Linked DNA regions of Pelorhabdus rhamnosifermentans. The protein of the gene in region 2 interacts with the protein of the main gene of each other region in a pairwise test. Links are inferred from orthologs where the notes say so. Each region holds a gene or a part of one and is shown on either strand. Other genes may lie near its edges.

Region 1 (7,184 bases), on a different replicon or contig from region 2:
AGTTGCTGTTCATCCATCACCGTATCAGCGGGAAGAATAATTTCACCACTCGTTTTATCAACAATTGCTGAAAATAATGTTTTACCATAGAGCCGACGGCGCCATCCCAACTTTTTCGTCAGTTTATAACGTCCAACTGTTGCCAGATCATAACGCTTGGGATCGAAAAATAAAGATTCCAGCAGTTGCGTCGCATTTTCTACTGTTGGCGGCTCCCCCGGACGAAGACGCTTGTAAATTTCTACGAGCGCTTCCTCTTTCGAATCCGAACTATCTTTATCAAGTGTTGCCCGAATACGAATGTCATTATCAAATAGGTCAGATATCGCTTGACTTGAAGCAATGCCTAACGCCCGCACTAAAATGGTAGCAGGCAATTTACGTGTCCGATCGACACGGACAGAAAGAATATCATTGGCATCTGTTTCAAATTCAAGCCATGCACCACGATTTGGAATGACTGTCGCGTTATACAATTTTTTCCCCGTCGTGTCAATCGTTTCACCGTAATATACTCCTGGTGAACGGACTAACTGACTGACAATGACACGCTCAGCACCATTAATAATAAAGGTCCCTGTGTCTGTCATGAGTGGAAAATCACCCATAAATACTTCTTGTTCCTTAATTTCGCCCGTATCACGGTTAATGAGCCGCACATTCACTCTTAGTGGTGCGGAGTAGGTCACATCCCGTTCTTTGCATTCTTCCACTTCATATTTCGGTTCGCCTAAATTGAAAGTCTCGAAAGACAACACGAGATTTCCTGTAAAATCTTGAATTGGCGAAACATCATGAAATATTTCTTGCAGCCCTTCACGCAAGAACCATTGGTAAGAATTTTTCTGAAGCTCGATCAGGTTGGGCATGTCCAGCACTTCATCAATTTTTGCATAACTATATCTTACCCTTTTGCCCACCGGAACAGGTTTGAACATGAAATCCTTCACCCCTTAGCCCTTTTTGACTAACTAAAGTACTCTAAACATTCATTGCAGGCTAGATCAGAATTACATCCGGCACTGCCAGCAGGGAATACGCAAAATAAGCAAGGTTCAATTGTTCCATTTCGGACCTTGCTTTTTTCTGACCGATGAAATGACAAATTCATCCTCCACTATATTACTATTTCCTGCCAATATCGAATTTATACCTTCTGACACACATTGTGTGTTTTCAGACGAAATTATGTATCGCAATTTAAAATGTTATCATATCATAATAAATAAGTCAAGTGTTATAAAACTTTTTTTTGAAAAATAAAAGAGGGCAACTCAAACTACCCGAGCGCCCTCTTTTATCACTCTGCAATTAATTATTTTACTTCGGCAGTTGCGCCTGCTTCAGTTAATTTAGCAAGGATTGCATCAGCATCAGCTTTAGAAATCTTTTCTTTAACTGGTTTAGGAGCTCCATCAACTAATTCCTTTGCTTCTTTCAGACCAAGACCAGTAATCTCGCGAACAACTTTAATTACGCCAATCTTGGATGAACCAGCGCCAGTCAGAACAACATCAAATTCAGTTTTCTCTTCAGCAGCAGCAGCGCCACCAGCAGCAGGAGCAGCTACAGCTACAGGAGCTGCTGCAGATACGCCAAATTTTTCTTCCAAAGCTTTTACAAGCTCCGATAATTCCAATACAGTCATTGATTCAATTGCTTGCATAATTTCTTCTTTAGTCATTATAAAAAACCTCCGTTTTTTTGTTTTAATTTTTAATGGTTAATTTGTAACTCAAGCGGATTCCTTTTGTTGGCGAACAGCTTCAAGCGTATAAACCAAATTGCGAATATTGCCTTGAAGTACATTGACAAAACCAGCGATTGGCGACTGCATACCAGCAAGTACACGCGACACCAATACTTCGCGAGAAGGAAGATCTGCTAAGGCTTTCACCTTTGCTTCGTCAATAACCTGTCCCTCGAGGATACCCGATTTAATAGAAATGACTTTGGCTTCTTTCATAAACTCTGAAATAATTTTAGCTGGAATAACAGGATCACTTACAGACAAGGCAATAGCGCTTGGGCCTTCCAAAACAGGCTCTAAACCTTCAATACCTGCTTGTGCTGCGGCTAAACGAATCATCGTATTTTTTGCTACGAAATAATCGACGCCTGCTTCACGAAATATCCGACGAAGTTTCGTATCCTGTGCAACAGTAATGCCGCGATAGTTGATTAATACGGCACCTTGGGCTGCAGCTAATTTTTCTTTGAGTTCAGATACAACTACTTTCTTTTCATTTGTAACTGCCATTGTTTCTTACACCTCCTTCAACATAATCAATGCAACTAAAAAGACCCCACGGCATAAACCGGAGGTCGTAACTGTCATTACGGTTTCCAGCCTCGGCAGGCAAGCATTGCTTTTATCCCAATAAACGGGACCTGCGGTCTATAGCCAAAATAAAACTATTCTTTTTTGCCGGAAACAACTTTGAGTGGGTTGACTTTTACGCCAGGTCCCATGGTTGTGCTAAGCGTAATGGACTTCAGGTACTGTCCTTTAGCAGAAGCAGGTTTCACTTTATTCAGTGTATCAACAAGTGTCGTAAAGTTTTCAATCAGTTTTCCCTGTTCAAAAGAAACTTTACCAATTGGAGCATGAATATTGCCTGCTTTATCAGTACGATACTCAATCTTACCCGCTTTAATTTCATGAATGGCTTTGGTTACATCCAGTGTAACTGTTCCAACCTTTGGATTTGGCATCAAACCTTTAGGTCCGAGAATTTTACCAAGTCGACCGACTGTACCCATCATATCAGGGGTAGCAACAGCCACATCGAATTCAGTCCAGCCACCTTGAATTTTTGCTACAAGATCTTCAGCACCAACAAAATCAGCGCCAGCAGCTTCAGCAGCTTTGGCTTTTTCACCTTTAGCAAAAACAAGTACAGATTTGCTCTTACCTGTTCCGTTCGGCAATACAACAGCGCCGCGAACTTGCTGGTCAGCATATTTCACATCGACACCTAATTTAATGGCAACTTCAACAGTTTCATCAAATTTCGCTGTAGCCGTTTTTTTCACTAAATCAATGGCTTCTTCAACTTCATACAGTTGTTTGTCATCAACAAGCTTAGCAGCTTCTTGATATTTTTTACCAACTTTTGGCATATGTTATTCCTCCTTGTGGTTTAGCGGAAAAATCCTCCCACCTAATTAAGCATTAGTCGACAACATCAATTCCCATGCTGCGCGCCGTGCCTTCAATCATCCGCATTGCTGCTTCTACATTAGCGGCATTTAAGTCAGCCATTTTACTTTCAGCGATTTCGCGAACTTTCGTACGAGAAACCTTGGCTACTTTTTTCTTATTTGGCTCACCGGAAGCCTTTTCAATACCTGCTGCTTTTTTCAAAAGTACAGGAGCCGGTGGAGTTTTAGTGACAAAAGTAAAGGATCTATCTTCAAAAACAGTAATCTCTACCGGAATAATCAGTCCGACTTGTTTAGCTGTTCTTTCATTGAAATCCTTAACAAACGCCATAATGTTGACGCCAGCTTGACCAAGAGCAGGGCCTACTGGAGGCGCCGGAGTTGCTTTCGCTGCTGGAACTTGTAATTTAACCAATTTAATTACTTTTTTAGCCATGGTTACACCTCCTTACCTAACTAACTGTGGTTGACGGACTAGAAGTCCTCCCACTTAAAGGCAGTTTTACTGCACTCTATTTATATCTTTTCTACTTGTGTATAATCCAATTCGACCGGTGTTTCTCGTCCAAACATATCGACAAGAACTTTCAGTTTAGCCTGTTCCGGATGAACCTCTATCACTGTGGCTGACCAATTTTCAAAGGCCCCTGCTGTGATGCGCACAAGTTGATTTAACTCGATATCAAGTTTGGGTTTGACATCTTCCATTCCCATCGATTTAAGGATGTGCTTCACTTCGGCAGTACTAAGCGGAATAGGTTTGGTACCGGAACCGACAAAACCTGTAACACCCGGCGTATTGCGCACCACATACCACGAACGATCTGTCACGATCATTTCCACAAGCACATAGCCTGGGAATACTTTTTTCTTCGATATTTTTTTTTGACCGTCCTTGATCTCTACTTCGTCTTCCATGGGAACAACAATATTAAATATTTCGTTCTCCATAGCCATGGAATGCACTTTACGTTCCAGGTTGGCCATAACCTTGTTCTCATACCCTGAATAGGTATGTATGACATACCAGTGTTTTTCTGATTCCATCGTTACCAAGGGACTTTTCCGTCCCCCACCCCCTACTTAAGTATCAGTCGTAACGCCTCGTTAAATACACTGTCAACTACCCAAATCAAAGCGGCAATAAATATTACCGAAACAAAAACAACTCCTGTGTAAGAAATAAGTTCCTGCTTATTGGGCCATGACACCTTTTTGAGTTCGGCCTTAACTTCCCGGAAGAATTTTTTAAACCGCGGCGTTCCTTGCGGCATTGCCGTTTCTTGAGTAGCCATGTTTCTTACTCACACCCCGTCTTCTGCCAGGTTCCATAACTTTTTACACACTGGCAGGGGCAGAAGGACTTGAACCCTCAACCAACGGTTTTGGAGACCGCTACTCTACCAATTGAGCTATGCCCCTACTAAGTATAACACTTAACTATTATAAGTTATTTTGTTTCCTTGTGTAAAGTCTCTTTTTTACAGAACTTGCAGTATTTGTTGAGTTCTAATCTATCCGGATCATTTTTCTTGTTCTTATTGGTCTGATAATTGCGTTGTTTGCATTCCGTACAGGCCAATGTTACTGCGTTGCGCATCTTTTACACCCCTCTAAGCTAATAAATGTGACAAGTCTTTAAAATGTCGCTAATATAATTTATCATAATTAATTTGCTATGTCAATAGCCCACGAGCCCTGGTGTGCCATATCTCGCAAAAAACGGTCTAATTTACGCGCAAAGACACAAAGAAGTCTCTTCTTCTTTGTGTCTCCCCCGCACTATGTAGACAAAATTAATTTTTACGATTATGCATTAATTGCTGAAACAACACCGGCGCCTACAGTACGGCCACCTTCACGAATTGCAAAACGAAGTCCTTCTTCCATTGCAATCGGTGTAATAAGCTCAATATCCATGCGAATATTGTCGCCAGGCATTACCATTTCTACGCCTTCTGGAAGCGTCGTCACACCCGTTACGTCTGTTGTACGGAAGTAGAACTGCGGACGATAGCCATTAAAGAACGGCGTATGACGGCCTCCTTCTTCTTTCGTCAGTACATAAACTTGTGCCGAAAATTTCGTGTGAGGTTTAATTGAAGCTGGTTTTGCAAGTACTTGACCACGTTCAATTTCTTTTCTTTCAACACCACGCAGCAGTACGCCAATGTTGTCTCCTGCTACAGCGCTGTCTAACAGTTTTCTGAACATTTCAAGACCTGTTACAACCGTTGCTTTTGGTTTTTCTGTCATTCCGACGATTTCAATAGTATCACTTACTTTGATTTCGCCTCTTTCTACACGACCTGTAGCAACTGTGCCACGACCGGTAATTGTGAAGACATCTTCTACTGGCATCAAGAACGGTTTGTCCGTGTCGCGCGTAGGTGTTGGAATGTATTCATCAACAGCATCCATTAATTCATGTATCTTACCGCACCATTCGCATTCGCGTTTACCGCAGCCACATTCAAGTGCTTTAACAGCGGATCCTGTAATAATTGGAATATCATCACCAGGGAATTCATAGCTTGATAACAATTCACGTACTTCCATTTCTACCAATTCAATCAGTTCAGGATCATCAACAAGGTCCATCTTGTTTAAGAATACGACCATTGCTGGTACGCCAACCTGACGGGACAGCAGAATGTGTTCACGAGTCTGAGGCATTGGGCCGTCAGCAGCGCTACAAACAAGGATAGCACCATCCATCTGTGCAGCACCTGTGATCATGTTTTTTACATAGTCAGCATGGCCTGGGCAGTCAACATGGGCATAGTGACGTTTCTCTGTTTCATATTCCACATGTGCCGTATTAATCGTAATTCCACGTTCTCTTTCTTCTGGAGCCTTATCAATCATGTCATACGCCATGAATTCTGCACCGCCTGCTTTTGCCAGTGTCATGGTAATTGCAGCCGTTAAAGAAGTCTTGCCATGATCAACGTGACCGATGGTGCCAATATTCACATGAGGTTTGTTTCTTTCAAATTTTTTCTTAGCCATTCTATCTCATGTCCTCCCTAAAAAAGTAATACTGATCATTTCTAGCAACAATGTTAAAATCCTGCATTCTTTTCACAATAGCGGTAATTTATCGCTTTGTTTTCATTATAAGTAAATAAAGCCCCGCAATATGCGAGGCTTTTTTGTAGTTTCACTTGGTGGCGGCGCAGGGATTTGAACCCCGGACACTGCGGGTATGAACCGCATGCTCTAGCCAACTGAGCTACGCCGCCATATTATATATATGTGGAGCTAATGACCGGGATTGAACCGGTGACCTTATCCTTACCAAGGATACGCTCTACCGACTGAGCTACATCAGCAATAAATACATGGTTGCGGGGACAGGACTTGAACCTGTGACCTTCGGGTTATGAGCCCGACGAGCTGCCAGCTGCTCCACCCCGCGACATTCAAACCTTACTATAAAATTAATGAAAATGGTGGGCAGGGATGGATTCGAACCATCGTATCCGTTAAGAGGCAGATTTACAGTCTGCTGCCTTTAGCCACTCGGCCACCTACCCATTTAAATTTTTAAAACTGGAGCTGGCGAGAAGAATCGAACTCCCAACCTGCTGATTACAAGTCAGCTGCTCTACCAATTGAGCTACGCCAGCATGTTATTTTTAACTCCGCCACAAGGGCTTCGTTCTTAGCGACAAGATTTATTATACATCTTTCAATGCGCTGTGTCAACAACTTTTTTTGTTTTTCTTTATTCCTAAAATTTCATTTCAAAGTCATTAAGAACGATGGATCGACATAAATATCCTTGACAGGAACTAATGATACCACAAGAATTTATCCTTGTAAACACTTATTTAGCATCTTTTCAATAATAAAAATATCCAATTGATAAGAACGCCAGAACAAATCAATAGTAAGCAAAAGCCGCTAAAGTGAAACGATTCAAAAAACGCATCAACCAAACAATTGTCGCGCCAAAGAAATAGGCAAAAAATCCGTTAGTCCTTCAATAATGCCCAACAGACTAGCAGCAAGTT
Region 2 (8,313 bases):
TTAGTCTTTTCTGGTGATATTGGTCAACCCAATCAGCCACTTTTGAATGATCCCACTTATATTGAACAAGCCGATTATATTATTACAGAGTCAACTTACGGCAATCGTCAGCATGAAGTGTATGATCGTGAGGAGCGACTCGCTGAGATCATTCGTGAGACAGTGAATCGCGGCGGCAATATTGTTATTCCTTCTTTTGCTGTGGGGCGTACGCAGACTTTGCTTTATTATTTGCATAGACTCTATAAGTCGAAGCGAATTCCTGATATTCCAGTGATTATTGATAGTCCTCTGGCCATATCAGCAACAGATATTTTTATGCATCATCAAAATGATTATGACAAAGAAGCTTATGATATGCTTGTTCATGACAAGGAGCATCCGCTAGAATTGCCTCATTTGATGTTTACTAAGACCGCTGATGAGTCGAAGGCCATTAATTTTATGCCAGGCTCAGCTATTATCATTTCGGCAAGTGGCATGGCTGATGCAGGCAGGATTCTTCATCATTTAAAACATAATTTATGGCGTAGTGAGTCAAGTATTCTCTTTGTTGGCTATCAGGCGCAGGGAAGTTTGGGTCGTCGAATTATAGAAGGGGCGAAACGCGTTAAAATTATGGGAGAAGAAGTCAGTGTCAAAGCTCAAATCTATAATTTAGATGGCTTTTCGGCTCATGCCGATCAAGGTCAGTTGTTACATTGGCTAGAGCAGTTTCATTCGAAGTTATCAGGTATATTTATTGTGCATGGTGAACTCGCTTCGTCAGAACCGTTTGCTAAACTAGTTGAAGAAAAGTTGCATTGTTCGACATATGTTCCCCGTTATGGTGACGAAATTACCCTGCGTGCTCAAACTTATACAGTTAAACCTTCTGAAATTGTTTTTGTTGAACCAGCTGTGCGTCAAGTACAGGAACTGTTCAATGAGATGGAAACGGAATATCGGGGTTACCGTCAACGTGTGGAGCGACAACTGGCTAAAGAACCTTCGCACGCTGGGGAATTTTTACATAGGTTAACTAAAATGGTGAAATTATTTAAAAAAGAAGACTAAAAGTAAATTTTTTCTTAAAATAGGCAACTTATTGACCTTTTTTGTAAACAATTAGCGTTTGTTCATTGACAGAGTGTGTTGATCAGTATAATATATTAATAAATCAATGACACTAGAAAGGATGCTTAGCAGCACAGCATCCTTTTCTCTTTTGTACTTAGGAGGTACTTATACATGAAACGGAATGATTTAAGAAATATTGCTATTATTGCCCATGTCGATCATGGTAAGACAACACTTGTTGATGCTATGTTACGGCAGAGTAATGTTTTTCGCAGCAATGAACAAGTAGCAGAGCGGGTTATGGATTCGAATGACTTGGAACGGGAACGTGGCATTACGATTCTATCGAAAAATACAGCTGTCATGTACAATGATATTAAAATTAATATTGTAGATACCCCAGGTCATGCCGATTTTGGCGGTGAAGTAGAACGGGTACTGAACATGGTTGATGGTGTATTGTTACTTGTGGATGCTTTTGAAGGTCCTATGCCTCAGACAAAATATGTTTTGCGCAAGGCTTTGGAACAGAAATTAAAACCGATTGTTGTTATTAATAAAATCGACCGTCCGGATCAACGTGTGGAAGAAGTTGTTGATGAAGTTTTAGAATTATTTATTGAGTTGGATGCCAATGATGAACAACTGGAATTCCCTGTTGTTTATGCAACGGCTCGTGATGGTATTGCTAAACTCAGTATGGAAGAAGAAAGCGACAATTTAGCACCGCTATTTAAATTGCTTGTCGAAACTATTCCTGCACCTGAAGGCGAAGTGGATGGTCCCCTACAAATGCTTGTTACGACACTTGATAATGATGAATATGTTGGCAAAGTCGCCATTGGTCGTGTCATTCGCGGTCGCATTGCGGAAGGCCAAAATGTGGCTGTGTTAAATGGCGAGGCCGAAACTCGCTCAAGAATTGGTAAGCTTTACACCTATCAGGGACTTAAACGAACGGAAGTAAAAGAAGCGGCATTAGGTGATATTGTTGCTGTAACAGGACTGGATGATATCAATATTGGTGTGACCATTGCTGATGCCGAAAATCCTGAAGCTTTGCCGACTATTAATATTGATGAACCTACTTTGGCGATGCTGTTTTCTGTAAATAACAGTCCTTTTGCGGGACGGGAAGGTCAATTTGTTACATCCCGTCATTTGCGTGATCGGTTGTTTAAAGAAGTAGAAACAAATGTAAGCCTCAAGGTTGAGGAAACAGATAGCGCTGATGCTTTTGAAGTGAAAGGACGCGGTGAACTTCATCTGGCTATTTTGATCGAAACCATGCGGCGTGAGGGTTATGAATTTCAAGTAGGCAAGCCAAGAGTAATTAATAAGACCATTAAAGGTCAATTATGCGAGCCTATGGAAGACCTCACCATTGAAGTTCCGCAAGATTTTATGGGAGCTGTCATGGAAGCTTTGGGAATGCGTAAAGCAGAGCTGACAAATATGGTTGAGCTTGCCGGTTATCTCAGAATGGAATTTATTATTCCGGCTCGCGGGTTAATTGGTTTTCGGTCGGAATTTTTGACAAAGACCAAGGGCAATGGCATTATGCATCATTTATTTCATGGTTATGCGCCTTTCAAAGGCGAGATTCCCGGAAGGAGTCGCGGTGCTTTAATTGCTTTTGAACTGGGTGAAACAACAGGCTATGGTATTTATAATTTGCAAGATCGCGGCGTCATGTTTATCGTTCCTGGGCAGGAAGTCTATGAAGGGATGATCATCGGTGAAAATACGCGTGAATCAGACATGGATGTCAATCCTTGCAAGAAAAAACATGTTTCAAACACACGTTCAAGTTCTTCTGATGAAGCTATTCGTCTGACTGCTCCACGCCTCTTGAGTTTAGAGCAGGCTTTGGAATATATTAATGACGATGAACTTGTTGAAGTGACACCAAAGAGCATTCGTTTGCGTAAATTTGTGCTCAGTCGTCAATCTCGTGGTCGTGACAGAAAAAGATCTTAAGAAAATACCATTTTTTTGAATATGTTTGCAGGAATATTATTTGTTGTGTCGAAATAACTCTCCATTGGTAGTCAGTGGGAGGCGAGTAATCATGGTCAGTTCTTTTTTTGAGCAGGTAATGAATTATATAATATCGCCAGCTGATGAGAATGAAAATCAGCTTTGCGTTCATCATAATGCTACCATGAAACTTCTTGTTATTTCACTAAATTCATTGGATCAAGCTTGCCGATATGCTGATTTGTTAAGATCCGGAGTGACGTTGATTGTTGAATATAGTGCGGTTGATAAGCAGAGTCAGCAAACGCTAAATGATTTTTTGAATGGTGTCTGTTACATTCTTCAGGGGAGTACACAAGCACTTGGTACAGATGTCATGATGTATATGCCAGAAAATGTGGAAGCTCATCGTCATATTTCGGCATCTACGCAGCCGATTCGTTCGAGTTATCCTTTTGAAAGGATAGTGCCTGCGCAACGCTTTTCTTAAATTGTTCGCACACACAATGCATTATATAGAAAAAGAAGCGTCTGTAGAGAGACGCTTCTTTTTTATTGTGTGAGTTTTATGTATAAAGGACTTCTTGTCTGCATATAATTTATTGCTAAGGAAAGTTACTTGGCAACGTTACGAGAGAAGGAGTGTCCACGATGCCCTTGCTCAAAGAAAAAACAAGCAAATTAGGTTCATTGTTCAGTTTTATGGCTGTTAGCCTATTGATTGTCTTATTTTTTCTGGCACTACCAGAATTTCTTTTGTCTACGACAGGTAGAATGTTTGTTGTGCTGTGGGCATTTGTTGCTATTTGTGTATTTCTCGCTCATGGCAGAAGAATTTCGATGCGACGGCGGCGAGTTCGTGCAAGGTTGTCAGCTGTTCATACGAAGCGCACCCATTCTACCCCAAAAAGTCTATTACGCGATTAGGCCATGGTAAAGAGAACCATGGCTTTTTAATTGCTGATTTACTGTAACTTTAAGGCGTGTTATCATTAAAAATGGAATCAATAAAAAACAGTTGCTTAGAAAGTTTACCAGTTTTATCTTAGCTATTTGTGTGAAAGGATGCTTATTATGGAAGAACAGCCAATGCCTAGCAAGGAAGTCGGAAATTTTGTTCATCTTCATGTTCATACAGAGTATAGCTTGCTTGACGGTGCAAGCCGGATTGGTGATCTTATTGCGCGTGCCAAAGAGCTGCATATGTCTGCATTAGCCATCACGGATCATGGCAATATGTATGGTTGTATGCATTTTTATAAACAAGCCATAAAAGCTCAGATTAAACCGATTATTGGTTGCGAAGTATATATTGCACCCAAGTCGCGATTTGAAAAGTCAACGCGAGAGGGAGAGGACTATTATCATTTAATTTTACTTGCTGAAAGCAATGAAGGCTATCGTAATCTCATGGAACTTGTGTCGCGGGCCAACACGGAGGGATTCTACTATAAGCCGCGTATTGATAGAGAACTTTTGCGTGAGCATAGTCAAGGGCTGATTTGTTTAAGTGCCTGTATTGCTGGTGAAATTCCGGCTCAGATTCTTAAGGATAATGTTAGGACAGCCGAAGAAATTTTGCAAGATTACTTGGATATTTTCGGACCACGCCATTTTTTTATTGAACTTCAAGATCATCATCTAAAGGAGCAGCAGATTGCTAATCGTGAGCTGATTCGCTTAGCACAGAAATATCATGTATCACTTGTTGCTACAAATGACATCCATTATGTTCAGCGCCAAGATGCGCAATGTCATGATGTATTATTATGTATTCAGACAGGGAAAATAGTAGAGGATCCCAATCGAATGAAGTTTCCGAATGACGAATTTTATTTAAAAAGCAGCCAGGAAATGACTGCTTTGTTTGCTGAATATCCCGAAGCTTTAGCAAATACAGTAAAAATTGCGGAGCGCTGTCAGGTCAATTTTGACTTCAATACCTATCATCTGCCGGAATTTTCTGTGCCTGAGGGCTATACAGCAAAATCCTATCTTGCCATGCTCTGTGAAAAAAATCTGGAACGTTGTTATCCCAAAGCAGATGACACTGTACGTAAACGGCTCAATTATGAGCTTTCTGTTATTCATAATATGGGATTTGACAGCTATTTTTTGGTTGTGTGGGATTTTGTCAACTATGCTCGTGACAGTCAAATTCCGGTGGGACCAGGTCGCGGATCGGCGGCTGGCAGTGTTGTGTCCTATTTGCTTCACATTACGACTATTGATCCACTGAAATATGGATTGCTATTCGAGCGCTTTTTAAATCCCGAGCGTGTAACGATGCCTGATATAGATATTGATTTTTGTTATGAACGGCGCAGTAAAATTGTTGAATACGTGGCGAGTCGTTATGGAACGGACAAGGTGGCACAAATTATTACATTTGGCACCATGGCAGCTAAGGCCGCTGTGCGTGATGTGGGGCGCGTACTCAACATTGCTTATGGCGAGGTCGATAGGGTAGCCAAGCTAATTCCAAATGAGCTTGGCATAACGCTGAAAAAGGCGCTATCGCAAAGTCCGGAACTCAGTGCCCTCTATCAGCAGGGCGGGCATATCAAAAAATTGCTTGATTTAGCCATGGCTGTTGAAGGTCTGCCACGTCATGCGTCTACTCATGCGGCAGGATTGGTTATTGCTCGCGAGCCGCTCACTCATTATGTGCCGCTGCAAAATTCTGCTGAGGGTTTTCTAACGACACAATATGATAAAGATCTGATAGAAGAGCTGGGTCTGTTAAAGATGGATCTTCTGGGGCTCCGAACGTTAACAGTCATTGGAGAGGCTGTCGACCTTATTCATGACCATCATGACCCTGAATTTGATATTGAAACGGTTAATCTTGCTGATGCTGCGACAGCGGAGCTATTTGCCAGCGGTGAAACAGCCGGTGTCTTTCAAATGGAATCAGCGGGGATGACTCATTTAGTGAAAGAACTTCACCCTGCTCAATTCGAAGATCTCATTCCTCTTGTAGCCTTATATCGTCCGGGACCGCTTGGCAGCGGTATGGTGACGGATTTTATTGAGGGTCGTCATGGGCGTAAAGACGTTCATTACCTGCATCCATTGCTTGAGCCGATTTTAAAGGATACGTTTGGTGTTATTCTTTATCAGGAGCAGGTTATGCAAATTGCTGCAACTTTGGCGGGATTTTCTTTGGGACAAGCCGATTTATTGCGTCGCGCGATGGGAAAAAAGAAGCATGCTGTCATACTGGCGCAGAAGGATAATTTTATTGCGGGATGTAAAAAGAATGGCTTTGATGAAAAATTTGCCATAGAAATTTTTGAGCTTATGGCACATTTTGCTGATTACGGGTTTAATAAATCTCATAGTGCCGCGTATGCCCTTGTTGCTTATGAGACAGCTTATTTAAAAGCCAATTATCCCGAAGAATTTATGGCAGCTCTATTAACGAGTGTTATGGGCACGAATGAGAAGGTCGGCCAATATATTGAAGAGTGCCATAGGCTAAATATAAAAATATTAGCGCCTGATATTAATGCGGGACAGGCAAAGTTTTCTGTCTCAGATGGTGCCATTCGCTTCGGGTTGGCAGGCGTAAAAAATGTCGGTGATGGCGCGATGATGAATATTATTGAAGCTCGTGAGAAACAGGGACCTTTTACTTCTCTCGTTGATTTTTGTAATAAAGTGGATATGCGTTTAGTCAATAAAAGGGTCATGGAAAGTCTTGTTTTGTGTGGTGCCTTTGATTCGTTTGGGTACAAACGGGCACAGCTTCTTGCTGTGATTGATCAAGCTGTTGAGATGGCGCAGCAGACGCAAAAAGACAAGTTGAGCGGACAAATCGGGCTATTTGGCGAAGAAATGATGGATAGCAGTACAGAACTTGTTATGCCGAATAAACCCGAAATGTCTCTTTTGGAGCGTTTAGCAGGTGAAAAAGAAATGATCGGGTTTTATGTGACCGGTCATCCCCTTGATCCTTATCGGGAAATATTAGGCACGTTGACATCTCTTCAAGAAATGAATGAAGGTGATCTTTCCGATGGAAAAATCATTAAGGTTGGCGGCCTTGTTGTGGGAGTTAAAAGAATTAATACGAAAAATGGCGATACCATGTGTTTTATCGATTTGGAAGACTTGACAGCCCACTCGGAAATTGTTGTTTTTCCGCGAGTTTTTGAAAAAGTCCGTTCTTTATTGTTGCTTGACTCAGCTATTATGGTTTCAGGAAAAATTAGTAGAAGTGATGAAAAAGTCAAGATTCTTGCCGGAGAAATTAAGCTCCTTAAAGAGTGTCGTCCGGAGATGCACATCAAAATTGCTGCGACTCAAGAAAATGCCGAGGTTATGGCAAAATTGAAGGATATTTTAATGCAGAGTTCTGGAACTACTATAGTTTATTTGCATTTTACAAAAAACCGTAAAATTATTAAAACAGATCAACCCTATTGGGCTGATCTGTCAGGTAATGTTGTCAGTCAGATAAGAGAGCTTTTAGGATCTCAAAGTGTATGGACTGCTTAGAAAAAAATTTATTTTTGTGGAAAAACTGTCAGTGCAACAATGGCTGCACCTTCCCTTGCATATTGTTTCGCTGTTAAGTAAACATTATCAGGTAGTGCTGCTGGCGATCCGGTGACATTCATACCGAGCTTACGGGCGATGAGCAGAGCGCGGTGCATGTGCGACGTGTTCGAAACGATAATGGCGGAGTGGAGATGTTTTTCTAACATTACTTGTTTTGAATTGGCGAGGTTTTGATAGGTATTAAAGGAGTTTTCCTCTAAATAAATGCGTTCAGGGGAGACGCCGTGTTCTATTAGAAATTGGCTCATCGCATAGGCTTCGCTTATTTCCTCATCTGTTCCCTTTGCCCCGCTAACAATAATTGTGGTTGCATAACCGTTTTGGTATAATCTAAGGGTTTCATTTAAACGTAATGCAAGTACAGCACTTGGTTTTTGACCAATTAACTTAGCGCCCAAAACAATGATGGTATCACTTGTCTGGGGTATGCTTGTCAGTCCGTCTGAAATAATTGGAAATTCGATGAAAATGATCAATAATAGCAATAATGCAAGAATAAGCTGTTTTCGAATAAATTTTCTGTGTTTCATGGAATTTCCCCCCTGTTTAAAAATTATCGCCTTTATTATAACACTGTATAGAAATGAAGAGCTAAGTTGAGGTGTTTTAATTTTTTTTATTATATATTTGAATAATTCTGGCGAAAAGAGTTGTAAATTTTCTCTTTTTTCGCTATACTAAATATGGATAGTACGTGACATTTTGCAC

What was found.
Region 1: the proteins of Ga0466249_RS22110 (region 2) and rplL interact in binary tests that used the Escherichia coli proteins (3 or more experiments, as listed by UniProt). The link is inferred for Pelorhabdus rhamnosifermentans from one-to-one orthologs.

Annotation. Positions count from the first base shown.
Region 1 is NZ_JAHGVE010000010.1:29,500-36,683, reverse strand. Bases 1-2,865 are described here. They hold rplL (50S ribosomal protein L7/L12), read right to left. Parts: upstream 1,685-2,865; coding sequence 1,316-1,684; downstream 1-1,315. Other genes in these bases: rplA (50S ribosomal protein L1), read right to left, coding at 2,416-2,865; rplJ (50S ribosomal protein L10), read right to left, coding at 1,736-2,260; rpoB (DNA-directed RNA polymerase subunit beta), read right to left, coding at 1-938. Outside these bases: more of rplA, read right to left, coding at 2,866-3,123; rplK (50S ribosomal protein L11), read right to left, coding at 3,176-3,601; transcription termination/antitermination protein NusG, read right to left, coding at 3,682-4,212; preprotein translocase subunit SecE, read right to left, coding at 4,245-4,460; rpmG (50S ribosomal protein L33), read right to left, coding at 4,616-4,765; tuf (elongation factor Tu), read right to left, coding at 4,975-6,177. UniProt on the Escherichia coli protein: The binding site for several of the GTPase factors involved in protein synthesis (IF-2, EF-Tu, EF-G and RF3). Is thus essential for accurate translation.
Region 2 is NZ_JAHGVE010000029.1:387-8,699, reverse strand. What follows is about bases 3,749-7,742. They hold Ga0466249_RS22110 (DNA polymerase III subunit alpha), read left to right. Parts: upstream 3,749-4,113; coding sequence 4,114-7,542; downstream 7,543-7,742. Other genes in these bases: Ga0466249_RS22105 (YdcF family protein), read right to left, coding at 7,551-7,742; Ga0466249_RS22115 (hypothetical protein), read left to right, coding at 3,749-3,966. Also shown: Ga0466249_RS22130 (MBL fold metallo-hydrolase), read left to right, coding at 1-1,056; translational GTPase TypA, read left to right, coding at 1,231-3,039; Ga0466249_RS22120 (cell division protein SepF), read left to right, coding at 3,131-3,529; more of Ga0466249_RS22115, read left to right, coding at 3,691-3,748; more of Ga0466249_RS22105, read right to left, coding at 7,743-8,135. UniProt on the Escherichia coli protein: DNA polymerase III is a complex, multichain enzyme responsible for most of the replicative synthesis in bacteria. This DNA polymerase also exhibits 3' to 5' exonuclease activity. The alpha chain is the DNA polymerase catalytic subunit.